2 regions of the Oribacterium sp. genome follow, and region 2 is predicted to be linked to the other one. Evidence: predicted binding sites of a transcription regulator. Region 2 holds the regulator's gene; the other holds the start of a gene.
The links. The regulator HrcA, encoded in region 2, represses chaperone genes, less so after heat shock. The targets are predictions, from matches to a motif close to TGTTAGCACTCNNNNNNNNNGAGTGCTAACA.
Positions count from the first base shown of each region.

Region 1: htpG (molecular chaperone HtpG) is a predicted target of HrcA. The motif match lies at 742-772, and genes of this name have one in related genera.

Region 1 covers NZ_DBHIGR010000022.1:756-15,938, forward strand. Annotated here, with positions in the region: partial or broken rRNA gene ACO4PX_RS02440 (23S ribosomal RNA) at 1-218, shown strand, start outside; tRNA gene ACO4PX_RS02445 (tRNA-Thr) at 282-354, shown strand; tRNA gene ACO4PX_RS02450 (tRNA-Ile) at 497-570, shown strand; gene htpG (molecular chaperone HtpG) at 887-3,004, shown strand; gene ACO4PX_RS02460 (flavocytochrome c) at 3,169-5,097, shown strand; gene ACO4PX_RS02465 (IreB family regulatory phosphoprotein) at 5,310-5,576, shown strand; gene ruvX (Holliday junction resolvase RuvX) at 5,637-6,062, shown strand; gene ACO4PX_RS02475 (DUF1292 domain-containing protein) at 6,064-6,330, shown strand; gene ACO4PX_RS02480 (ribonuclease J) at 6,459-8,447, shown strand; gene ACO4PX_RS02485 (hypothetical protein) at 8,455-8,934, shown strand; gene ACO4PX_RS02490 (O-methyltransferase) at 8,943-9,596, shown strand; gene ACO4PX_RS02495 (peptidase U32 family protein) at 9,681-10,913, shown strand; gene ACO4PX_RS02500 (YdcF family protein) at 11,039-12,028, shown strand; gene ACO4PX_RS02505 (insulinase family protein) at 12,145-15,042, shown strand; gene era (GTPase Era) at 15,098-15,183, shown strand, end outside.
Region 2 covers NZ_DBHIGR010000044.1:53-12,145, reverse strand. Annotated here, with positions in the region: gene ACO4PX_RS04040 (Spy0128 family protein) at 1-3,625, opposite strand, end outside; gene ACO4PX_RS04035 (methyl-accepting chemotaxis protein) at 3,934-6,171, opposite strand; gene dnaJ (molecular chaperone DnaJ) at 6,522-7,634, opposite strand; gene dnaK (molecular chaperone DnaK) at 7,705-9,579, opposite strand; gene grpE (nucleotide exchange factor GrpE) at 9,722-10,318, opposite strand; gene hrcA (heat-inducible transcriptional repressor HrcA) at 10,338-11,351, opposite strand.

The sequences.
Region 1 (15,183 bases), on a different contig from region 2:
GACCTCTGCTGTACCTGTTGGGAATCAATCCCATAGCAGGGTAGGCAAGTTGGGAATGGATAAACGCTGAAGGCATCTAAGCGTGAAGCCAACCTCAAGATGAGATATCCCATCGTTAAGAGTAAGACCCCTTGAAGAGAACGAGGTAGATAGGACTGAGGTGTAAGTGTAGCAATACATTCAGCTGACAGTTACTAATAGGTCGAGGGCTTATCCAATGCGTCTGGTTTTTGTCTAAAGTCTAGTCTGGAATAATCAAGAGATATGTGGTTTACAGGTATGCCGATATAGCTCAGTTGGTAGAGCAACTGATTTGTAATCAGTAGGTCTTCGGTTCGAGTCCGAATATCGGCTTAAGCCTAAGCGTAGCTTAGGCTTTTTCTATCTTATAAGATACATACACAGTTTGTATTTCATTTAGCAGGTATGTATTTTTTCTGTTTATAGATTTCTTAACAACTTGCTAAAAAGGATAGATTTTCATATAATCATTTACGGAACCGTAGCTCAGTTGGTTAGAGCACTCGGCTCATAACCGATCGGTCCAGGGTTCGAGTCCCTGCGGTTCCATGAAGAACAATGTGATGCATTGTTCTTTTTTTATTTATCCGGTTAATCTTATTAACTCGGTTTATTTTGTAGCGCACATTGTGATTATTTTTATAGTCCTTAAATAGATAAAGAATACAATTCTAAAAACTATGAAGAGAATACATTAGCAAAAAAATGAAGTAATTGAATTATTAGCACTTATACTTGATGAGTGCTAATAATTGTGTTATACTTTTCCTGTTTGGTGCTCCATAGGAGCTATAGGAGCTATAGGAGCTATAGGAGAGATAGGGTTTAAGCTATCAAATTTTATATAGTAGAAAAGAGGTATTTTATGGAAAAAAAAGGATCTTTATCAATTCATAGTGAGAATATTTTCCCCATTATTAAGAAATGGATGTACAGCGATCAGGACATTTTTGTACGTGAGCAGATTTCCAATGCTACCGATGCGGTAACCAAACTGGAAAAGCTTGCCTTAATTTCTGAATGGGAGAAGCCGGCAGACTATAAAGGCCGGGTAAGCGTTATTGTGAATCCGGATGCAAAAACCATTTGCTTTAAAGATAACGGTATCGGTATGACGGAGGAAGAAGTAGAAAAGTATATTACGCAGATAGCCTTTTCCGGTGCAGCGGATTTTATTGAAAAATATAAAGATAAAGCCAACAGTGATCAGATTATCGGCCATTTCGGTCTTGGATTTTACTCTGCTTTCATGGTTGCCGATCGGGTAGAAATTGAAACCCTTTCTTATAAAAAGGACGCAAAGCCGGTGCATTGGTCCTGTGATGACGGAACGGATTACAGCATGACGGAAGGCAGTAAGTCTTCTCACGGTACGGAGATTACCCTTCATTTGAACAATGACTGCTTAAAGTATGCCAATGAATGGGAAATGCGTTCCATTATTGAAAAGTATTGTTCTTTTATGCCGGTTGAAATTTATCTGGAGAAGCTTCCTAAGGACAGTCAGGAAATTTTGGCCTCTGAAAAGCTTCCCGGAGATGTTGTTTTGGAAGAGATTCCGGAGAAGGTAGAAAAGGACGAGAAGGGCGAGGAGAAAAAAACGGAGGCAAGGCTGAAGATTGAAAAGCGCCCCGTACTCCTGAATGAAATCCATCCGCTTTGGGGAGAGTCTCCTTCGTCTGTGACAAAAGAGCAGTATCTGGACTTTTATCGTAAGACTTTCCATGACTATAAGGAGCCTTTGTTCTGGATTCATTTGAATATGGATTATCCTTATCATTTGAAGGGAATTCTGTATTTTCCGAAGATTAATTCGGAGTATGAATCCATAGAGGGAACTATCAAGCTTTATAACAATCAGGTCTTTATTGCGGATAACATTAAAGAGGTCATTCCCGAATATCTGCTTCTTTTAAAGGGTGTGATTGACTGTCCGGATCTTCCTTTGAATGTTTCTCGTTCTCAGCTGCAGAATGACGGTTTTGTCAAGAAGATTTCCGATTACATTACCAAAAAGGTGGCAGAGAAGCTTTCCGGTTTATGTAAGACGGATCGTGAGAATTATGAGAAGTATTGGGACGACATTTCTCCCTTTATCAAGTACGGTATTCTTAGAGATGAGAAGTTTGCGGAGAAAATGAAGGACTATATCCTGTTTAAGGATTTAGAGGATAAGTATCTCACTTTACCGGAGCTTAAGGAGAAGAAGGACGGTTCAGAGATTGTTTCCGAAAATACCGGAGATAAGAGTTCTGAAGAGAGTCAGCAGAAGGAGAAGCAGGCTTCCGATGAAAATACAAATGAAAGCGGTACCGCGGAGCAGTCCGGCGATGGGGAAAAGCAGGAGGAAAAGGTCCAAAGAGTTTACTATGTTTCCGATGCCTTAGCCCAGAGCCAGTATATTCGCATCTTTAAAGAGCATAAGAAGGAAGCGGTTTACCTCACGGAAAGAATCGATTCTGCCTTTATTACTGAATTAGAAGCGAAAAATGAAGGGCTTCGTTTCCAAAGAATCGATGCGGACTTCCAGGAGGCTATGCAGGAGAAGCTTTCCGAGGAGGAACAGAAAAATCTTCAAAGCCTTTCAGAAAAATTGGAAAAGAGTTTCCAAAAGAATCTTGCAAAGGATAAGCTGAAGATTAAACTGGAAAGGCTGTTGTCAAATACACCGGCTGCGCTGCTATCCATTTCCGAGGAATCCAGAAGAATGAAGGAGATGATGAAAATGTATGCTATCTCCGGTATGCCCATGGGAGAACTTCCTTTGGAGGAGAGTTTGGTGTTAAATGAAAAGCATCCTTTAGTGGATTATCTTTTGAAGCATGAGGCTCTTTTGGAAACAGAGGAAGGAAAGCTTCTTGAAGAGCAGATTTATGACCTTGCCCGTATTCAAAATGCCAGCCTGAACGGAGAAGAGATGAAGCAATTCGTAGATCGCTCCGAAAAGCTTCTTTTACAGTTTGTAGAGGAGAAAAAGGCGTAAAAGAAGTATATCTTTGCCCACGCATTGTAAATTTGTAAAAAATGATAGAAACTCGCGGAAAATACTTATTTTTCCGCGAGTTTTTGCTAATAGTCAAAATAAGAAGATTTATGTTATAAATATAACGATGCAGGAGTAGAGTTTTTTAGGAGTAGAGGAGTAGCATGAAGAACGAGAAATTTTTATCTTACTTGGTGATTCTCGCCGGTATTCTCTGTGCTGTGATTTTAGGGATTCGTTCTTGGAATACAGAACAGGCGAGAAAGGTGGACGCTCCGGATACGGCAAAGACACAGAAGGTTACTGTAGCCGGTTTCGGAGGAGACATGATATTGGAGGTTACCGCAGATGCGGATAAACTCTATGGGGTAAATGTCTTAAGCAATTCTGAAACCCAGGGTATCGGAAGTAAAGCAGTGGAAGCTCTTCCGGCTTTGATGGTGGAACAGCAAAGCTTTAACGTGGACGGTATTGCCGGGGCAACCGTATCCAGCACGGCTCTCCGTACCGGTGTAGAGCAGGCGATTAAGGAAATGGGCTTCTCTACAGATAAGTTTAGCACTCCCAGTGGCGGAAGCAGTAATGCAGAACCTGCGAAAGACCAGAATCTTGAGGCGGACGTGGTAGTCATCGGTGCCGGCGGAGCAGGAATGATTTCCGCTATTACCGCAGCGGATTTGGGAAAATCCGTTGTGATTTTGGAAAGCCAGGCCATGGTGGGAGGAAACTCTATCCGTGCAACAGGAGGTATGAATGCGGCTGCGACCAAGTGGCAGAACGAGAATAGCTTTGAAGAAGGAGCGGGCGTAGAGAAAACCCTGGCGACAGCTGCGGAAAAGTACAGTGACAATGAAACCATTACCGCCTTAGCAGCAAAGGTAAAGGAACAATATGCCGCTTATCAGGCAAATCCGGAAGGATATTTTGATTCCGTAGAGCTGATGGAACTGGATACCATGGTAGGAGGAAAGGGCAAGAACAATCCTACTTTAGTCAAGGTATTGGCTGAACAATCCGGTCCGGCTATTGATTATCTGGAAAAATTAGGAATGACCATTCACAATGTAGGTTCCTTCGGAGGAGCTTCCGTAAAGAGAATTCATCGTCCTGTGGATGAGAACGGTAAGGTTATTGCGGTAGGTTCTTACATGATTCCTATTTTAGAGGAGAATCTGAAAAAACGGGATAAGATTACCCTACTGACTTCCGTAACCGCGGAAGAAATTACCAAGTCCGAGGATGGAAAAATCTCCGGCGTAAAGGCCAAGGGCAGCTCCGGCAATTCCGTAGAGGTTAAGGCTCCTGTGGTTATTGTGGCTACCGGCGGTTTTGCAGCCAATAAGGAGATGGTGGAAAAGTACCAGCCAAGCTTAAAGGGCTACATGTCCACCAATGCAGCCGGTGCCCTGGGACAGGGAATTACCATGGCGGAAGCCTTGGGAGCGGACACTGTAGATATGGATCAGATTCAGATTCACCCCACAGTGACCACAAATGATGCACATCTTATCACTGAGGGCTTACGAGGAGACGGTGCTATTTTAGTGAACCAGGAAGGTCTTCGTTTTACCGATGAAGTGGGAACCAGAGATGCGGTATCCAAGGCGGAGATTGAGCAGACCAATTCTCAGGTATACCTTGTGCTTGATAACAAGATGGTAGAGAAATCCGCAGTCATTCAGGGCTATATTAAATCCGGTTATACCGTAACAGGAGAAGATGCCAAGAGTCTGGCTAAGGCAATGGGTGTTCCCGAGGATGTCTTTGAAAAGACATTGACGGAATGGAATGAAAGTGTAGCAAAGAAAGAGGATACCGCATTTGGAAGAACCAGCTTTGCGGAACCCTTGGATACAGCACCTTTCTATGCCATTAAGGTAACTCCCGGCGTACATCACACCATGGGAGGACTTCGCATTAATGAAGTCACCGAGGTTTTGGATAAGAACGGCAATGCAATTCCGGGACTTTTTGCGGCAGGAGAAGTTACCGGAGGCGTACACGGGGCTAACCGTTTAGGAGGAAATGCCGTTGCAGACTTTACCGTCTTTGGAAAAATTGCAGGAGAATCTGCAGCAAAATTTCAGGGTTAATAGAAAATTTCCCTAAATCATCGAGACTTTTCGAAAAAGACATCGAAGCGGGAGTAGGAAAAAGAGGCTAAAGAACTTATTCTTTGGCCTTTTTTTGTCGTCATATTGTGTAGGAAATCATGGGGACTGTAAAAAGAAAGTAAGGAAAGCGGACTTGCGAAATCGATAAAAATGAGATAGAATAAGGCAAGTTTTGAGAGGGACGTGTTTTTATGAATAATGAAATGAACCATACCCAGATTATTAAACCGGTGCAGAATAGTTTGGCGGCATCAGAGGTATTAAAGGAAGTTTATACAGCGTTGACAGAGAAGGGATATAACCCTATTAACCAGATAGTGGGCTACATTATGTCCGGAGATCCGACCTATATTACCAGCTATAAGGGGGCCAGAAGCCTGATTAATAAGGTAGAGCGGGATGAACTCCTGGAAGAGTTGATGCGGAATTATGTAGAGAGTAAATTAAAAAAGTCATAAGCTTTTTTGGTCTGTCTGGAGTTCCGGAGAGACCTTTTCTTCAGTTTTAGTAGGAGTAGTATGCGGATTTTGGCATTAGATTACGGATCCAAAACAGTGGGGCTCGCCATCACTGATCCTTTGGGTCTCATTGTTCAGCCTCTTAAAACCATTTGGCGGGAAAGAGAAGGAAAATTACGAAAGACCGTAGAAGAAATTCTGGAGACCTGTAAGGAGTATCAGGTAGAAGAATTGGTTCTGGGTTATCCCTGCCACATGGATGGCAGTGAGGGAGAAAGGGTAGAAAGGGTTCTGGCCTTTCAGGAAATGCTGCAGAAAAAAATAGAGCTTCCCATACATTTGTATGATGAAAGGCTCAGCACCATGGAAGCGGAAGAAATTTTGCGGGAAAACGGAGTTCCCAAGGATAGACAAAAGGAAGTTTTAGACCAGGTAGCTGCTCAGGTAATTTTAGAGGATTACCTTCGAAACAGAGAGGAAGGGTAAAATGGAAGGCGGAAGAATTCGTTTACGTTCAGAAGAAGATGATTTAGAGTTGGAGATTTTGGAGGAAACTGTGGTACAGGGAGTGACCTATATTTTGGTTACCGATGCTAAAGAAGGGGAAGACGGCGTTTGCTATGTGATGAAGGACACATCCGCACCTGAGGACGAAGAAGCGGACTTCAGCTTTGCGGAGGGAGAAGAGGCGGAACGCATTATGGATATTTTCGCAGAGTTACTTTCCGGAGAAGATATTACCATAGAGAGATAGAGTCGGACTTGGAAAAGTTCTCATTAAGCTAAGAAAAGCCCGAGAGAGTAGGGGCAAGAAAATATTAAAACACGAATTTAAAGAAACAAACATAAATACAAATGAATATAGACTAAGAAAGGAATAGAATGAAAGAAGGAAATAACGGAAACAGCAACAACAGTGAAAAGAAGAAGGTAGAAGGGGCTCATCGCATCGTAAACGTTCATAAGAGTCAGATTGGAAAATCCAAAAGTACCGATGGAAAGAGAAATTACAGAACAGCCAATGCCAGAGCAACGGCAAAGCAGGAAAGCAGGATGATGAACGTGCCAACCCCAAGAAAAAATCCCTTAAGACCCAGAGGCAGGGAGGAGGATAAACCGGTTTACAGTCCGGAGCATTTCCCATTGCTTACCGGAACCATGGAGGTATCGGAAAGTAAGGCAAAGGGAAGAAAGCCCAAGCACAGTTTTCAGGGCTCTGTGAAAGTAATTCCCTTGGGGGGACTGGATCAAATCGGTATGAACATCACTGCCATTGAGACAGAGGATACCATGATTATTGTGGACTGCGGATTGGCCTTCCCTACAGATGATATGTTGGGAATTGATTTGGTTATTCCGGATATCAGCTACATCAAGTCCAAGATTCATAAGATGAAGGGATTTGTGATTACCCATGGCCATGAGGACCATATCGGAGCATTACCCTATGTATTACAGCAGATTAATGTGCCGATTTATGCCACAAAGCTCACTCTGGCTTTGATTCAGAGAAAGCTTGTGGAAAACGGCTTGGATAAGCTGGTGAAGATGAAGACCATGAAGTTCGGTCAAACCGTGAACTTCGGAGATTTAAAGGTGGAATTCGTAAAGACCAACCACTCTATTCAGGATGCGGCTGCCTTGGCGATTACCACTCCTGCCGGTGTGATTATCCATACCGGAGACTTTAAAGTGGATTACACACCTGTTTTTGGGGATCAGATAGATTTACAGCGCTTTGCAGAACTGGGAAAGAACGGCGTTCTGGCTATGCTTTCCGATTCCACCAACTCTCAAAAGCCCGGATTCACCATGTCTGAAAAGACAGTGGGAAGAACCTTTGATTTGATTTTTGCAGAGCATCAGAATAGCAGAATTATTGTGGCAACCTTTGCCTCCAATGTGGATCGTGTGCAGCAGATTATCGACACTGCCGCAAAGTATAAGAGAAAGGTTGTAGTGGAGGGACGTTCCATGGTGAATGTTATCTCCGTAGCTTCAGAGCTGGAATATATCCATATCCCGGAAGGTACCCTCATTGACATTGAAAACTTAAAGGATTATCCGGATGAGCAGACGGTTCTGATTACCACCGGTTCTCAGGGAGAGTCTATGGCGGCTCTTTCCCGTATGGCCAGCGGTATGCATAGGAAGGTCAGCATTGGCCCCAATGATGTGGTGGTTATGTCTTCTCATCCAATCCCCGGGAATGAGCGGGCGGTAGACCGGGTTGTTAATGAGCTGTGTAAGCTCCATGCCAAGGTGATTATGCAGGATACCCACGTTTCCGGTCATGCTTGCGCAGAGGATTTGAAGCTTTTGTACTCCCTTGTAAAGCCCAAGTATGCTGTGCCCTTCCACGGAGAGTTCCATCATAGAAGATCTGCCGCAATGCTGGCGGAATCTGTCGGTGTGGATAAGGATAAGTGCCTGATGCTGGACAACGGTGATGTACTGGAGTTTACGGCAAACGGAGAAGAGATCAGTTACAGCATTAAGGAAAAGGTGCAGGCCGGCGGCGTTTATGTGGACGGATTGGGCATCGGAGATGTAGGAAATATCGTGCTGAGAGATCGTCAGAATCTGGCACAGAACGGAATCATTGTAGTGGTTCTTACTCTGGAAAAATATTCCGGACATCTGATGGCCGGACCGGACTTGATTTCACGAGGCTTTGTCTACGTGCGGGAGTCTGAGGATTTAATGGAAGAAGCCAGAGTGGCGGTGCAGGATGTGGTGGATGACTGCCTTTGCACCCATGTCAGCGACTGGGGCAAGATTAAGACACAGATTAAGGACGGATTGTCCGACTTCCTTTGGAAGAAGATTAAGAGAAATCCTGTGATTTTACCGGTAATTATGGAGGTATAAACGGAAAATGGAGAAAAGAAGCTTCTTAAGGGCATTTACCCAAATCTTGATGAGTGTATCTGTACGCTTTCTTTTTCTCGTATTTCTTTTATTTTTGATTTTGCAGGGGGTACAAGTTGCCTATCGTTATGGCCATGGTCTTATGTATGACCATGCCATGGAAGCCTCACCGGGAAGGGAAATCACCCTGGATATTCAGGAGGGGGAGTCCTGGAAGGAAGTGGGAGAAAACGCCAAGTCTTTGGGTTTGATTCAAAATGCCCAGGCCTTTGTCCTGAAAGCCAAGCTATACCACAGTAAGTTGCTTCCGGGAAAATATACTCTGAGTACAGCCATGACCCAGGTGGAAATGCTGGACAGTATTACAGAGGAGGGAAAGAAGAATCAGGAATTAAGTGATAAAAACTTAGTTACTGAGACGGAAGACCAGAGCACCGAAGAAAGCCGAGAGGATCAGGAAATCGGTGGCGGAAATGAAAATGAATAGGAAGTACTTTGGATAAAAAAGACAGAATCAGCCAATTTATACAATCCTTCCTCCCGGAAAGAACCACTTTCCTGGAGGAGATTCGCAAGGAAGCGCTATCGGAGGCCGTCCCCATTTTACGGGAGGAAACCGCAGCGCTTCTTCGTGTTTGTTTGAAAACGAAAAACAAGCCTAAAATTTTGGAACTGGGAACTGCTGTAGGCTATTCCGCTCTGGTTATGATGGATGCTTTAGAGGGAGAAGGGGAGATTGTAACGGTGGAGAATTTTCCGCCTAGAATCGAAAAGGCGAAAAAGAACTTTGCGGCAAGTCCCTATCAGAATAAAATCACCCTGCTGGAAGGAGACGGCAGCGGGATTTTGGAGGAGCTTCTGGAAAAGAAAGAGCAGTTTTCCTTTGTGTTTTTGGATGCAGCCAAGGCTCAATATCCTCTTTGGCTTCCTTCCATTTTGAAACTCTTGTCTCCCGGTGGTATACTCTTTTGTGACAATATTCTCCAGGGAGAATTATTGTTGGAGAGTCGCTTTTATTTGGATAGAAGACAGAGAACGATTCACAAGCGGATGCGGGAGTTCCTGAGGCTTCTGCAAAGGGAGGAAAGTCTGGAGACCTCCATTTTACCTATTGGAGACGGAGTAAGTCTGTCTATCAAGAAAGCATAGAGCTCATCAGTAGAAAGTATTCATCAGTACAAAAAATTCATAAATACAATGAGTTCATCAGTACATAGAGTAGAAAGTAGGATTATGAAGAGAAAAGTGGAGTTATTAATTCCGGCAGGATCTATGGAGGGCTTGAAAACCGCCATTCATTACGGGGCGGATGCCATCTATATGGGAGGAGAGGCATTTTCCCTCCGGGCAAATGCCAAGAACTTCAGTTTGGAAAAGATGAAGGAAGCGGTGGACTATGCCCATGAAAGAGGGGTAAAGGTCTATGTCACCGCCAATATTTTGGCCCATAATGCGGATTTACTGCCTATGCGGGAGTATTTTTCCGAATTGAAGGAAGTAGGGATGGACGCGGTATTGATTGCGGATCCGGGAGCCTTCCTTCTGGCGAAGGAAATGATGCCGGGAGTGGAGATTCATATTTCCACCCAGGCCAATAATACCAATTATGAAACCTTCCGTTTCTGGCATCAGCTGGGCGTAAAGAGAGTGGTTTGTGCGAGAGAGCTAAGCTTGGCAGAGATTAAGGAAATCAGAGACCATATCCCGGAGGATATGGAAATCGAGGCCTTTGTGCATGGGGCAATGTGTATGTCCTATTCCGGTCGTTGCCTGCTTTCCAGCTTTTTCACCGGAAGGGATGCTAACCAGGGAGCCTGTACCCATCCCTGTCGCTGGAAGTATTCTTTGATGGAAGAAAAGCGTCCCGGAGAGTATTATCCGGTGTTTGAAAATGATAGGGGAACCTACATTTTCAATTCCAAAGATCTGAATATGATTAGTCATATTCCCGACCTGATTGAGGCGGGAGTGGATTCTTTAAAGATTGAAGGGCGAATGAAGACGGAGCTATATGTGGCTACCGTGGCTAGAACCTATAAGGTGGCTATTCAGGATTATCTGGAGGATCCGAAGAAGTATGAGGATAAGCTTCCGATTTATGAGGAAGAAATCCGGAAATGTACCTTTAGAGACTATAGTACCGGCTTCTACTATGGCAGACCGGATGAAGAGGATCAGATTTATGGCAATAACAGCTATAGTGCAGGAGCTATTTATCTGGGAACAGTGGAGAAGGTGGAGGGAGAGTTTGCCTTCCTGCAGCAGAAAAATAAGTTTTCTGTAGGGGAAAGCATTTCCATTATGAAGCCTAACGGGGATAACTTGGATACGGAGGTTCTTTCCATGGAGGATGCGGATACCGGAGAAGCATTGGAATCCTGCCCCCATTCCAAGCAGAACTTGAAGATTCGTTTTTCCATACTTCCGGAAGCCCAGGATGTATTAAGAAGAATCGAAGACAAATAGAAAAAAATCTATTAGAGGAAAAACTCCATTAAAGAGAATAGTCTATTAAAGAGAACAGTCTATTAAGGAGAAAAGTCTTCTAAAGGAGAAAGAATTTTCAGGAGAAAACCGGGAAAGGAGAAGATATGGGAATTGTATTTTTAATATTAGCATTAGGATGTTTTCTTTACTTTGGCTTTTTATGGACCACCGCTTCCTATCTTTCCTTTCTTTGGATTTGGCTTCTTTTGGGAGCTATTCATCTCCTGATGGCCTTTGTCTATAAGGCACCGGAGCGTTTACGAAAAAATCCCTTGTTTTTTCGCTTTAGAATTTTTTGCTTAAGCAGTTACTGCATTTTTTTCCTGCTTTTCAGTTATCTTATCGGTTATTTAAGCCAATATCACTACGGGCAGTGGAAGGATCCCCTTTCTTATATTTTGGTGGTGGGTTCCGAATTGGAAAACAATAAGATTACGCCACTCCTTCAAAATCGCCTGGAAAGAGCGGATTTATGCTATCAGGAGAATCCTTCGGCAACCATTGTGCTTTCCGGCGGTAAGGGAAGGAACAGTGCCAGTGCGGAAGCCAGCGTGATGTACCAAAGTATGCTGAAGATGGAGATTCCCGCCGATGCTATGCTGATGGAGTTTTACTCGAAAACTACGGAGCAAAAGCTTTCCTACGGAATAGAAAGCATTTTCCAAGGGGAGCAGAATCAGGAAGGCTCCGAGATACAAGAGGATCTTCGTCAAAAGCATCGGGAAGCAGTCCGGAAAAGACTGGCGGCCCAGGAAAATCAAGTTGTGGACTATGAAGAGGACTTGGATTCGGATGAGATTTTTGATTCGGCGGAAGAGAATCATACAGAGACATCCGAAGAGCCGGAGAGTAAGGACAATTCAAGTGATAAAGAAATCAGAATCGGCATTGTGGGTTCTCAGTATCTGATTTACAGAGCCTGTCATTTTGCGGAGCAAGCCTTACAAAAGCAGAGAGAGGAAGGGAAAGTGGGAGCCTCACAGAAAGTCAGTATTGTAGGATTTCCCTCGGTTGAGGACCCAGTGCTAAGGCCGCATCTTTACTTTCGGGAGGCCCTGTTCCTCTTCGGAGAAAGGCTTTGCCATAAGCTGTAGAGAGGCTCTGCCATAAGCTGTAAACAGGCTTTTCCAAAAACTGTAGACAGGCTTTACTGTAAGCTATAGACAGATCAGGGAAAAATTCGGTAGTTTAGAAAGGAATAGATATTTTGATGAAGGCATATGAGTTTATAGAAGAAAAAGAGATTAAAGAGCTGGAAACCATGGCACGAGTCTATGAGCATAAGAAGACCGGCGCCAAGGTTTTATGCTTGGAGAATAAGGATGATAACAAGGTCTTTAGTATTGCCTTTCGAACCCCTGCGGAGGATTCCACCGGAGTGGCTCATATTACAGAGCATTCCGTGCTTTGCGGTTCCAAGAAGTTCCCCTTAAAGGATCCCTTTGTGGAGCTGGTGAAGGGCTCCTTAAAGACCTTTTTAAATGCCATGACCTATCCGGACAAAACTGTTTATCCGGTGGCCTCCCAGAATGACAAGGACTTCCAAAATCTGATGGATGTATATTTGGATGCGGTTTTTCATCCAAACTGTTTGGAAAACTACCGGACCTTTTTGCAGGAGGGCTGGCACTATACCTTGGACAAAGAGGGAAAGCTGTGTTATAGCGGCGTAGTTTATAACGAGATGCGGGGAGCATTTTCCGACCCGGAGTCCGTGCTGGAACGCTATACCTTCCATTCTCTTTTCCCGAATACCACCTACGGTAATGAGTCTGGAGGAGATCCGGAGGACATTCCGAAATTAACTTATGATGCCTTTAAGGCCTTCCATCAGCGTTTTTATCATCCTTCCAATTCCTTCATTATCCTTTATGGAGATATGAATATGGAGGAGAAATTAAATTGGATGGATGAGGCATATCTTCAGGACTTTGAACGAATTTCTCCCAAGTCTGAAATTTTGCGGCAGCAGCCTTTTGGGAAAATGGTAAAAGAAAGCCAGTATTATCCTATTTCCGAGAAGGATAGCAGCGAAAATAAAGCTTATCTTTCCTACAACTTTGTTTTGGATGCAGGACAGGATGCGAAGAAGTCTATGGCATTTTCTTATCTGGATCATGCCCTGCTTTCCGGCCCCGGAGCGGTTTTAAAGCAAAAGCTTCTGGAAGCAGGCTTGGGAGAGGATGTTTTCGGAGGCTATTCCGACGGCATTTTACAACACTATTTTTCCGTTATCAGTAAGAATGTTTCCGAAGAGAGAGCAGGAGAGTTTCTACAGCTGATTCAGGATTGCTTTTTGGATGCCGCGGAAAATGGTTTAGACCATAAGACCATCTTGGCGGCCATTCACCATGATGCCTTCCAGTACAAGGAGGCGGATTACGGCAGTACCCCTAAGGGATTGGTTTACAGCTTAAGCGCTTTGGATTCCTGGCTCTACGGAGGAAAGCCCTGGCTTTATCTGGAAGCGGAGGCTCTTTATAAGGAGCTGATGGAAGAGGTGGAAAAGGGCTATTTTGAAAAGCTCTTAAAGGAAAATTTCCTGAACAATCCCCATTCTTCCCTCCTCCGTTTATTACCTAAGAGGGGGATGACAGAGCAGAAGGAAAAGAAGCTTTCAGAGGAGCTTCAGGCCAGATGGCAGGCATTTTCTCCGGAAGAAAAAGAACAGATCAAAAAAGTAAAAGAGGAGCTTACTTTATACCAGCAGACAGGAAATACAGAGGAAGCTTTAAAGACTCTGCCGGTACTCTCCAGAAAGGATATCAAGAGGGAAGCGGAGTCCTACCCCTATCAGGAGGAAAGTCTTAGTGGCAGAAAAATGATTTTGGTGCCCGGAGATTCTAAGGGGGTTCTGTACCTTCGCCTGCAATTCCACACTGACGGCCTTAGTGAGGAGGAACTGTCCTACCTTTCCTTCTTAAGAACCTGTCTTGCCTATATGGACACGGAAAATTACCGTTTTCAGGATTTTAATTCTGAAATTTATCTTCATACCGGGGGCTTTAGCGTGGATTTAACAGCCTATCCGGATTTTGTGGAGAAGGATCGGTACACCGGCGTCTTGGCTCTGGACTTCAAGCTTTTACAGGGAGAATTAAAAAATGCGGTAGAGTATCTGGAGGAGATGCTGTTTAGAACGGTTTATCAGGAGGAAAAGCGCCTTTCCGAGATTCTTCTGGAAGCAAAGTCCAGAGAAAGAATGCGTCTGGAGGGCTCCGGCCACAGCTATGCTGTGACTCGTGCCATGTCCGGCTTCTCCCCAAGCTCTCATTTTCAGGAGCAGATTAAGGGAATTGTCTATCTGCATTTCTTAGAACAGCTGGAAGAGGATTTTCGAAAGAATCCCAAGGCTTTAGGAGAAAAGCTTACAGCCCTATCCGGGAAAATTTTCAGTGGAGAAAGATTGCTCCTTGCAGCAGGGGGAGATATCGGCATTTTCGAGAAGGAAAAGAAAGAGCTTACAGATTTCTTGGGAAGACGTTTTCCGGAAAAGGAAGATTGGAGAGAAACAAAATTTGCAGGAGAAAAAGAGCGTAGGGAAGCCTTCAGTACCACTTCCCAGGTGAACTATGTAGCTTCCGCAGGCTCCTTCCAAGGGGAGGCTTACCCCTATACCGGAAGCCTGAAGGTCTTAAAGGTGATTTTGTCCTACGACTTCCTCTGGAAAAATATTCGAGAGCAGGGAAATGCCTATGGGGCTATGTGCGGTTTTGGCCGAAACGGAGAAAGCTTTATGGTTTCCTATAGGGATCCCCATGTGCAGAGAACCTTGGAACAATATCGTAAGGTGGCAGAGTATCTGGAAAACTTCAAGGCTACGGAATTGGAGTTAAACAAATATGTCATCGGAGCTATTTCTGAACTGGATATGCCAAAGTCCGCCTATACCAAGTTCCTTTTGGGCTTGAGCTGTTATCTTTCCAAGCTTACAAAGGAAGACTTGCAACGAGAAAGGGATGAGCTTTTGGATGTGGAGGAGAAGGATATCCGAAATCTTTCGGCTTATATCAAGAGAGCCTTCCAAGAAAAGTCTCTATGTGCTATAGGAAATAAGGGCGAGCTGGAAAAGGCAAAGGCTGCTTTTGAAAGTCTGGAAGAGATTTAATAGAAGGGGATAAAAAACATAAGGCTTTTGTTCTGAAAGGGAAGGGAGTAAAGCGATGGGATCTGTAATTGATGATTTTTTTGCCAAGGAAAGAGGCGAAGAAGTAAAAATAGAGGAAGGACCGGTGAAATCCGGCTTTGT
Region 2 (12,093 bases):
ACCAATCCGCTTTTCCCGGTCTTTTAAACTTGATTTTCATCATGGTTTGTCCGGATTCTTCCCAGTTTGGAATAAATTCCACGGTATAGTCTTTTCCTTTTTCATAACGTGCTCCCGAAGTCGGTAGGGAATCCGCGTAGCTATAGTCTCCCATCTCTATACTGTCCGGGTCAACATTCGTTTCTAAGGGCAGTAAATCATAAAAAGTACCCTCTGTAATCTTATAGGCATTTAGATAAGCAGCATAGGAATTATTGATACTCATATCATTATATGCCGTGAAAGTAACGGCTCTTCTTTGTCTTCCTGTTGCAGGATCGTCCTCTATAGAACCTATACTTTTCTTTTCCAGCACACTTTGATAATTCGCCGGACTCAGTTGGTAGCCTACCTTATTCCAAAATTCTCCTACCTGATTTTTTACAATCTCAGTATCTCCGATGGACAATTTTCCTTCCGCCGGTGCGGCAATAAAACTGTTCTTCTTATTTTGAATATCCTTCTCCAGTCTTTGTTTCATGGCCTCCGTGGGGTGAAGGCGAAGATTCACTCTTGTAGTAAAACCGGTCTCATAGAAGGAGCTGGAGTTTTTAAAGCGAATCTCCTTGATTCCCTCCGGAAATGATACAGGCTTCTGCACAGTAGCATCCTGCTCCACTCCGCTTACACTGCGGAATTTTTTGTATCCCGCTGCATTCAGATAGAGCTCTCCAAGCTTTTCTTCACTTCCCCCCTTCTTCTTGCCGTAAACCTCAATGGGGGCAAAGCGAGTATAGGCCTTGCTGGGATTCACGGCTTTTTCATTACTGTAGCCGTTAAACTCCACATCATAGGCGGTATAGTCCGCCAGATAAAAGGACTCATAGGAATAGTCATCTTCTGACAGCACATAAGGATCTCCCCCTGTCGAAGGATAGCTTAGTACTCCGGCGCTTTCCGTGGGCTTTCCGTCACTGCTGCTAATATTGTCCATGCTAAAGAGGGTATATCTTCCCCCATCGGAAATCTCCGCCTTGGAACCATGGGCAGTAGTATAGGCCGTATGATCTCCATTCCAAGTAATCTCGCTATCCTTTAAATGGGTACCTGCAAAAAGACTGTAGGAAAGACTCACCGGAGTTCCCTCCGCCAAAAGAGTCTGCATTCCCTTAATCAACTGGGTATTGGTATCGGTTGGCTGGCCGGTATATTTATCTAAACGGGCTACTCCCCCAATATTTTTTCGTACATATACTTCCAGTTCTGCAGTACTTTCCGCCTTGGGTGTTCCGTTATATCCATCCTGCCAAATATCCTGTACAGAAAATGTACTTTTATACTTTAGAGGATGAGTTTCCAGATCCTGTCCGCTACTCTGTGCTGTTGTAATATCCGTTTTGGGATAACGGTAAAGAAAGGCATAAAAAGCGGTATTTCTATAGCCTCCATCATCAAAGCTGGCATATTCTTTATAATCCAGGTTTTTATTTTTGTATTCCGTCTTATATTCCGGAGCAATAAAAATGCTTGTCTTTCCCATAGGATTCCCTAAACGAGGCTCACTGGGCGTCGCTACACCCATTTCTTTGGCAATATCCTTGGGACTGTTTCCTATTTTGCCAAGCATTTGATCCGGATTAAATAAAGTATCAAATTCTCCATCCTGAGGATAACGCTTTACCCCGATTAATTGTCCGGAGGAAATGGCTCCGGAACCGGCTACCGGAGCTGATGTGGAAGTAATATCCGGCACAAAGGATAGGGCCTGGGTACTCCACTTGGCACGATCCGCTCTTCCATAAAAGAGGCCGTAAAAATAATTATCCGCATCTGCCGGTCTTGGACCCCATGTGGGATCCCATTGGAAATAAACGGATTTGGGCGCATCGAACTTCTTCGCCTCCCTTAGCTCCACCGTGCTGGGATTTACTTTGGATTCCACCCTGATCTTTAGTTTTCGTTCTATACTGGCATCATGGGGACCGGTAAAACTTCCATCCATGTCCTGGTCAACTTCCAAAAATACAGGAAATTCCAGCTCATAAACACCCTTTTCTTCCGAAGTACTGTCGTGGGTATACTCTAATAAGGTCGGCGTAAAATTATAAGAAAAAATAGCCCCCAGGGAGTTGGCAGGACCTCTGGCATCCGTGTTACTAACCTTAATATAAGGCACCGCTACTCCGTTTACCATTTTGGTAATGCCGTCTTTCGTATAATTACTTCTGTTCTTTGAAACATCCGGCGCTTCCACAATATCTCCCGGATTAAACTGGGAAATTAAGCTTCTGCTGTCCTGGTCCTCCGCTACCTGATTCGTTCCGTCTTTTCCTTTAAAAATCGCTGCAGGAAGATAAATGTTGATAGAACCTGTAGGATAGTCCTGTGGTGCTCCCGCCCCTCCAGCAAAATTCACCATATAGCTGATTCCTATGGTCATGTTGTTATTTTTACCGGGCTTAATCAGCATGGACTTTTTTGTGTCTTCATCCGTAGCACTATAATCCGGGTTAATATAACTAATGGAAGCATCTTTGTTCGCTGTGGCATTAACACTCCAGAAGGCATGGAACTTGATTTTGTTATTGTTTCCTTCTGTAGGAACATCTCTCCTTCTTCTGGTACGCACTACTGCATAGGGGCTGAAACGTTTTCCCTGAAAACGGATTCCCTCTCCCTCTTCTTTAGAATCCAGATACTCTACACCCTTCTGCTCATCAAAATGCAGAACCTGTAATTTAGACTCCTCGATTTGAGAAGAACCCTCTCCCAAGCTACTCTCCGATTCTTCTCTTGCTTCATTCTCCACTTCCGGCTCTACTTCTGTAGCTGTATCTTCTTTTTTATTTTCTAAGGAGGATTCTTCCAATGTAAGCTCTACGGCTTTTCCCTTCTTCGGCTGAACCTCCAGCTTCTCACCGTCCTCGTTTAAAACATAAAAAGAAATATCCACAGCGGAAAGAGAGTCTACTTCCCAGCTTTCTTCCTTCCGCTCTTCTTTTTTCTTTCCTACATTTTTTCTGTCTTCTTTCAAATGATTTCCGGCATCTTGCAGCTTGGCTCTTTGCAAGGCCTTCTCTTTCATTTCCTCTAAAAGACTTTCCTCCTTGATGTCCTTTACTTCCATCTGTACATCTAAAGGAAAGGTAGACTCCGGATATTTTGCAGTAATCCGAACACCGGCTTCACTTAGCCCCTCTATTTCCCCCTCTTCAGCGTTCAAAATAAACTTTGCAGCTTTTTTTCTTCCTTCTAAAGAATCCGTCGCGGAAGATGCCCCCTCTATCGGAGAGGATTCCGGTGAAGATGCTTCCGGTGCAGCAGGTTCCGTTGCAGTAGGTTCTTCCTGTGCAATAGGTTCCGTCGCAGATACTTCGTATGAAGAGACTTCATTTGAAGAGACTTCCTTCTGATTTTCCGCCTCTGTTTCCTTGACTTGCAACGGCGACGCAGATACCTCCTCCGCGAAGCTTACCGTTTCTAAGGGACTGGCAGCTAAAAGCATAGCCAAAAAGAAGGCAAAGAGTCGTTTCCCCACTCTTCTCCCCTTCTTAAAAGCCGGGATTTGTCCTCTATATCCCTGCTTTTCCTGCCATTTTTCTTTGTCTTTGCCTAAATCGCCTCTACTCGCACTTTCCTGCATCATTGTAGACTCCTTTTCCTCCAAAAAAAGAAAGTGTATCTCCCTCAACGCTTTCTTCCTTCTTATTCTCAATCAATGATGTATCGACTCAATTTCCACTTTTTAAAAGGATTATCCGGAAATAAAATAAAACAAATATTTTTTTTTTTAAATTTTTTATTTTAAAATCAATACTGTCTCTGTTTTCCTGTCTCTATTTTCCGGACTTTATATACAAAAAATAGAGCATAGAGTAAAGGCAGTAATGCCATTCTCTATGCTCCATTTTATAATCTTAAGCTAAAGCTTATGTCGATAAACAGATTTCTCTATCATCTTACCTTAAACTTATCTACAAGGTCATTCATCAGGTTAGCCTGAGCGGATAATTCCTCTGCTGTTGCAGCACTTTCCTCTGCTGTTGCGGAGTTCTCCTGCACTACAGCGGAGATTTCCTGAAGACCGTCACTCAAGCGACTAACGCCTGCGGATTCCTCTTCGGAAGCCTTGGAAATTTCTCCGATCAAATCATTAACCTGGTTGGTACTCTCGGATACGGAGTGTAAAGCTTCCGCAGTTTCCTCGGTGAACTTAGCACCCTTCTGTACTGCTCCGATGGTCTCTTCAATCAGAAGAGAAGTATTCTGAGCTGCTTCCTGAGACTTCTTTGCCAGGTTGCCGACTTCATCCGCAACTACCGCAAAGCCCTTTCCGGCCTCTCCTGCTCTTGCTGCCTCGATAGCTGCATTTAAGGAAAGGATATTGGTCTGGAAGGCGATATCATCGATGGTCTTGATAATCTTACTGATTTCCTTGGACTTCTCGGTGATTTCTTCCATAGCGCCCTGCATGTCAGTCATCTTCTGGTTACTGGTTTCTACATGAGAACCGCTGACAACACCAAGCTGCTGAGCCTTTTCAGCCTGCTTTGTGGTATGACGAATCTGCTCTGTAATATCTTCCATGGTCTTGGAAAGCTCTGCAATGGAAGAAGCCTGCTTGGTAGTACCCTCGGAAATTCTCTGGGCCATGCTGCTTACCTGTTCCGCACTGCTGCTTACCTCGGAAGAGGAAGTGTGTACATTCTTCAAGGTACTGTTCAAGCTTGTGGAAATTTCCTGTAAAGAATTCAGGATTGGGCGGAAATCTCCCTTATAGTTCTCATCTTCTTTAATTTCTGTTGCAAAGTCTCCCTGAGCAAATGCTCCAAGCTTCGCCTGTAAATCGGATACCACATAGGTCAGACGCTTTACGATATTGTTAAAGCTCTTTACCAGACGGCCGATTTCGTCTTCCTGTGCATAGGAAACCTTAATGTCAAAGTTACCCTCTGCCAGCTTGTCACTTTCCTCTGCCAGCTTTCCGAGAGGACTAAGAGACTTCTTCAGTGCTGTGAAAAGAATTACCTGTAAAAGAATAAACAAAATAACTTCTGCAGCAACCAAGGCAACGAAGAGCTGGTTCTTACCCTGGTTGTAAAGGTCTAAACTCATTGCGGACTGTACATACCAGTCTGTTCCATAGATGGTGAGCGGTGCAAAGTAACGAATACGGTGGTTGTCCTTAATATGGAAAATGCTCTCTCCGTCAAACTTGCTCTGGATCTCGTTCTTAAAGGTCTCTTCTCCAACGTACTCAGAAAGGTTCTTTCCTACCGCATCAGGGTTGGAGCTGTATACGAACTTACCATCCTTATTGATAACATCAAAGAAGGTCTTAGCACCTTCACCGGACTTATCAACTCCCAGAGTATCGAACATTTTAACATTTAAGTCTACTACTACCGTTCCCATAAACTGGTCATTATGAAGGATAGGTACAACCAATACAAAAATTGTCTCTCCGGTAATGGAGGATACGAAGGGGTCTACCACATGGCTAACCTTTTCCTGAGAAGCTCTGGTATAATACTCTTCCGCTCCGTTTCCGTAAAACTTGTAATCCAGGAACTTGAAGAAACGCTTATTCTCATCTCCGTTATCTCTTCCTAAATACATAGCGTATTCTGGCTCACCCTGCTGGAACGCATTTGGCTCGAAGAAAACGCCTGCTCCCATAACGTGTTCATCATGACGAATCATTTCCCATACAGAATCCAGTAAATATTTTTCTTCAAAGGATCTTCTTTCACTTAAGTGAACGGTATCTCTTAAAAGACTGGGAACTGTTGCCGCACCGGTATCCGGCTCGTTATACATTTCTTCCAAGTGATCGCTGATTGCTCTTGCAGCATTCTCCGCTAAAGTAATGGACTTTTTGACTTTTTCTACATTCATCGCTGTAGTGGAAAGTAAGTAATCCTGATTAATCTTATCGAAGGATTTTCCTACCGCATTCAGCAGAACAATGTTTACCAGCACAAAGACTATCAACATGGATATGCAGACCAATGCAGAAATTCTTCCTGCCAGGCTGCTTCTCTTTCCAGATTTTACAGCCTTCTTCTGTCCCGGTTTTACTCCCGGAGCTTTCTTAAAAGCCTTGGAGCCCGGCTTTTCCTGACTCCCGCCTGCCTGTGTCTTAACAGCAGCTTCCTTTGGGCTTAACCCGTTTTCCTGTGTGTTTTCCATTCTTCCTCCTTGAAATTGTCATTCCTCTATCTCAGGAAAATTTTCGTGAAATGGTAGGAGTTACTCTCCTCCATGATTCCGCTTTAATCAATATCGTCAGTTTGGAAGAATGTATTAGTGAATTTACGGAAATAAAAACAGCTATCGTTAGCTTTCAACAATATAGGCCTGAAATGGGGGCACGCTCTCGCTAGCTTCGCCTCGAAGCGGATACTAAGCGAAAAACTGCGTTTCTCTTGTTTTTCGCAAGTACCGTCGGGCTCAGACTACCCCTTATTCAGGCCTATATGTTGAAAAGCCTTAATAGCTTCTCAAATACGCTTTTTTTATTTCTGTAAATTTCCCCGATCTTAGTCTACCTTCTCTCCGCAGGCTTCGGCGTAGGCTTTCAGGGCTTCTTTTTGTTTCTTGTTTAACTTCTTCGGGGTTTCTACTACTAAGGTTACGTAGTGGTCGCCTCTTACGTTGGGGTTCTGTAAGGATGGAACGCCCTTGCCCCGTAGTCTGGTTCTGGTATCGGACTGGGTTCCCGGAGCAATCTTTAACTCCACCGGTCCATCCACTGTCTTCACAATGGTGCTTCCGCCCAATGTGGCCTTAGGGAAGCTGATGGCTTCTGTGGAGTAAATATTTACGCCCTGTCTCTTAAAGAAGGGATGATCGCTAACGGATACCTCTACCAGTAAGTCACCTCTGGGGCCGCCGTTTCTTCCGGGGTCTCCGCCTCCGGACTTACGAATGGCCTGTCCATCGTCAATTCCTGCAGGAATGGCGATTTCCATGCTCTTCTCCGTGTTGATATAACCTTCTCCACGGCAATCCGGACATTTTTCCTTAACCACTGTTCCCTCTCCGTGACACTCCGGACAGGTGGTTACCTGCTGAATGGTTCCGAAGATGCTTTGCTGGGTCATTCTTACCTGACCTGCGCCGTTACAACGGGGACAGGTCTGTCTTTCCGTTCCCGGCTTAGTTCCGGAACCGTTACAGGTCTTACAGGTATCTTTATATCGAATCTTAATGGTCTTCTTTACACCCTTAATAGCCTCATCAAAGGAAATACGAAGCCCTACACGAATATTGGCTCCCTTTTCCGGCATATTGGATCTTCTTCTGGAAGAACCGTAGGAGGAACCGAAGCCTCCACCGAAAAACTCGGAGAAAATATCTCCCATATCCATGCCGCTGAAATCAAAACCGCCGAAACCGGAGCTTGCTCCCGCTGCGGAGTTCGGATCAAAGGCCGCATGGCCATAGGTATCATAGGCCTTTCTCTTCTCCGGATCGGACAATACCGCATAGGCTTCCGAAGCTTCCCGGAATTTCTCTGCGGCACTTTCATCTCCGGGATTAGAGTCCGGATGGTACTGCTTTGCCAACTTTCGATAGGCTCTTTTAATGGCACTATCATCGGCATTTTTATCTACCCCCAGCACCTCATAATAATCACGCTTTTCTGCCATATATTTTCCTCTCCTTTAAATCCCAGGAAAAGACAGGCTTAAGCCTGTCTTCTCCGGAAAATTTTTCGAATTACACTTCCTTAAAGTCTCCGTCGACTACATTGTCGTCAGCGTTACCGCTCTGGCCTTCAGAAGCTGCTGCACCTGCATCTGCCGCTCCGGCACCGGCTGCCCCTGCTGCCTGAGCCTGCTCATACACCTTGGTGAAAAGTGCCTGAGAAGACTGCATCAGTTTCTCCTGGGCTGCCTTAATCTGCTCTGCACCGTCCTTGGTAATTCCCTCCAAAGGATTTGCTGCAAGAACATCCTCTAAAGCCTTTAAGTCAGCTTCTACAGTTGCCTTATCGCTGTCGCTAATCTGGCTTCCCACATCGGTAAGAGCCTTCTTGGTCTGGAATACGATGGAATCCGCTCCGTTTCTTACTTCGATAGCTTCCTTCTTCTCCTTATCCGCTGCTTCGAACTGTGCAGCTTCATTTACCGCCTTATCAATATCCTCCTTGGACATGTTGGATCCGGAGGTAATAGTGATATGCTGCTCCTTACCGGTTCCCTTATCCTTAGCGGAAACATTTACGATACCGTTGGCATCAATGTCGAAGGTAACTTCGATCTGAGGAACACCACGCTGTGCCGGTAAGATACCGTCCAGTCTGAACTGTCCTAAGGTCTTGTTATCTCTTGCAAACTCTCTTTCACCCTGTACAACATGGATGTCTACTGCGGTCTGGTTATCTGCCGCTGTAGAAAATACCTGAGAAGCTCTAGTAGGAATGGTGGTATTTCTCTTAATAAGAGGAGTAGCCACTCCGCCTAAGGTCTCGATAGAAAGAGTTAACGGTGTTACGTCCAGAAGAAGAACATCGCTTGCTCCGGCTTCTCCGCTCATCTTACCACCCTGTACAGCTGCACCAAGGGCAACACACTCATCAGGGTTCAAGTTCTTGGAAGGCTCTTTTCCGGTAAGCTGCTTTACCTTTTCCTGTACTACAGGCATTCTGGTGGAACCGCCGACTAAGAGTACCTTTCCAAGGTCGGAGTTGCTCAGTCCTGCATCCTTCATGGAATTCTGTACAGGAACTGCTGTTCTCTCTGTTAAATCAGAGGTGATTTCCTCAAACTTTGCTCTGCTAAGCTTCATATCCAAGTGCTTTGGACCCTCTGCAGTAGCAGTAATGAAAGGCAGGTTAATATCTGTGGTGGTTGCGGAGGAAAGCTCCTTCTTTGCCTTCTCAGCCGCTTCCTTCAAACGCTGTAAAGCCATCTTATCCTGAGAAAGGTCTACCCCCTCTGCAGCCTTAAACTCGTCTACCAGCCACTTGGTAATACGATCATCATAGTCATCACCACCTAAGTGAGTATCACCATTGGTGGACAATACTTCGATTACACCGTCTCCAATGTCGATGATGGATACATCGAAGGTACCACCACCTAAGTCGTATACCATAACCTTCTGCTCGGACTCATCCTCCAAACCGTAAGCAAGGGCTGCCGCTGTAGGCTCGTTGATGATACGCTCTACCTTAAGACCTGCAATCTTACCTGCATCCTTGGTAGCCTGACGCTGAGCATCGTTAAAGTAAGCAGGAACGGTAATAACCGCCTCGGTTACCTTTTCTCCCAAATAGCTCTCCGCATCCGCCTTTAACTTCTGTAAAATCATAGCGGAAATTTCCTGTGGAGTATAATCCTTTCCGTCGATAGATACCTTGTAATCTGTACCCATATGTCTCTTGATGGAGGAAATGGTTCTCTCCGCATTGGTTACCGCCTGTCTCTTAGCAGGCTCTCCTACAAGACGCTCTCCGGTCTTGGTAAATGCCACTACAGAAGGAGTGGTTCTCATACCCTCTGCATTGGGGATAACAACGGGCTTTCCGCCCTCCATAACTGCTACACAGCTGTTGGTTGTTCCTAAGTCAATTCCAATAATCTTTCCCATAGTCTTTACTCTCCTTTTTCTCTATATACAAAAATATTTTTCTTCAAAACTTTTTCTTACTAACGTTATTTTAGAACTCTTACATGATATGCTCATGTCTCAGGCATTACTGCCTTACTATCTGTTGTATTGCTTTTATTATCTACTTCTTTACCTTTACCATGGAGTGTCGAACCACATTTCCCCGATAGGTATAACCCTTCTGAAGATCCTGGGTAATGGTATCTTCCTCCGCATCTCCCTCTTCCTCTGTCATCACCGCATTGTGTAAAGCCGGATCAAACTTCTTACCGAGGGCCTCGATTTCCTGAATATTACAATCGGCAAACATCTTCTGAATCTGCTTGTAAATCCCTTCTATGCCTTTGACGAAGGGGGAATCCTTTTCCTCTTCCTGCACATGGCTTAAAGCTCTTTCAAAGTTGTCCACCACCGGAAGCAGGGCTTCGATAATACTTTTGGCTCCCAGTTCAAACATCTGTGCCTTTTCCTTCTCGGAGCGCTTTCTAAAGTTCTCATACTCCGCCAAGGTTCTAAGGTACTTATCCTTTAATTGGAGAAGTTCCGGATTCTCTTCGGAGCTTCCTTCCTCTGCTGACCGAGAACTCTCAACAGCTTCCTCTCCGGAAGTCTCTTCGGAAGCGGTCTCTGCATTCTCTTCCCTTTCTACTTCTGCAGATGCTTCCTGAGCCTTATTAAGCTCCTCTTCCATCCCTTGCTGCTCTGTATTTTCTGCCACAAGTCTCTCCTTTCTCTATTTAAAAACTCCTTTCCATATCCTGAATCAGATTTGTCAAAGTTTTTAAAACCTTCTCATAATCCATTCGCTTCGGTCCAATGACACCAAGGGTGCCCTGCATTCCGTTGCCCAAGTGATACTTTGCGGTAACTACTGCACAATCCGCCATGTCCTCCAAAGGACTTTCTTTTCCGATATAGACCTGAATGCTTCCATCCTTTTCTTCCGACTCGTTATCTTTCAGAAGGCCTGCCAGCTCCTCCTTCCGCTCTAAAGCGGAAATCAGCTTGGAGGCATTTTCCGAATCGGTAAGCTCCGGATATTTGAAAATGTTGGTGGCACCGGAGGTATAAATCTCTACCTCTTCCTCCTCAGGATGCAAAAGCTCCTGCATTCCCCGAAGTACGGTTTCCATCGTTGCTTTATAAGGCGTTCTATCCATTAAAGAGCGGATATCCTTTTCTCCCAGCTCCTCCACAGAGAAGCCCGCTAAAACATCATTTAGCAAAAGGTTCAAGGAGAGGATGGCAGCCTGCTCCAAATCCTCCGGAATATCTAAGGTAATGGTCTTTACGATATTGCCCTGAAACATCAGAAGGAATAAGACCTTCTGTTTCTCCACCAAAGACAGCTGCAAGAACTTGATTTTGTTCTTCTGCATACTGGGGCCGGATACTAAGGCCGCGTAGTGGGTATCACTGGCAATGTTTCTTACCAAAGCCTGTAAGGTACTTTCCAGTCGTTCCATTCTGGCAAACATAGAGCTCTTCACATCGGATAAGGCCCGCTCCTGCTTTTCCATAAGCTGGTCTACATAAAAACGGTAACCCTTATCTGAGGGAATTCTTCCTGCAGATGTATGAGGCTGTATAATATAGCCTAACTCTTCCAAGTCGCTCATTTCATTACGAATGGTTGCCGAGCTTAGATTCAAACCGGAAAACTTACTGATGGTACGAGAACCTACCGGCTCTCCGGTTTCCAAATAGTTTTTGATAATCGTGGTGAGAATAATCACCTTTCTCTGATCCACAGAACTCTTTCCCTCCTTTCTTGGCTTTGTTGGCACTCATGTGTATTGAGTGCTAACACATGGTCATAATATACCGCTAATGGAAGGATGTGTCAAGAATTTTTATGAAGAACTTTGTGAATTTCTGATGAACAGGGCGGGGCGGATTTTTTGCTTCCGACTTCCGCATTTTTCTTCCTGCTCTTTCTAAAGATATGTGTATCGCTTTCTCGGTATAGGGCTTATTCCGGGGCACGCTCCCGCTAACCTCGCCTCGTATGGGTTCTAAGCTTTTATAGGACAAAAGCTTAGAACCCACGGGCTCAGATTGCCCCCGTCATAAGCCCTATACCGAGAAAGCGAGCCGAATGCATTGAATAAAAAAGTAATAGAATCAATATGCCAAAATGCAAAATTAAAAAAATCGAAAAAAATTTTTGAATCTAAGACAAATGTCAAAAGTCGGAAGCATGAGAAATCCGCCCCTCCTTGTTCGGGGAAGAGTGGTTGAAGGGAAGCGCTTAAGGGAATTGAATATTGGAATAATAGAATAATAGAATTTTAGACTTATAGGTTTATTGGCTCTAAATATTAGACTAAGCTCCCCCAATCCTTTCTTTAAAAAGCATGCTATAAAAAACATGATTTATGCAAGCTTTTCGCAGTATAGGTCTGGAAGCGGGGGTAATGTGAGCCCGCGGGTTCTTGGCTTTTGTCTTTTAAAAGCTTAGAACCCCTGCAGGGCGAGCTTAGCGGGAGCGTG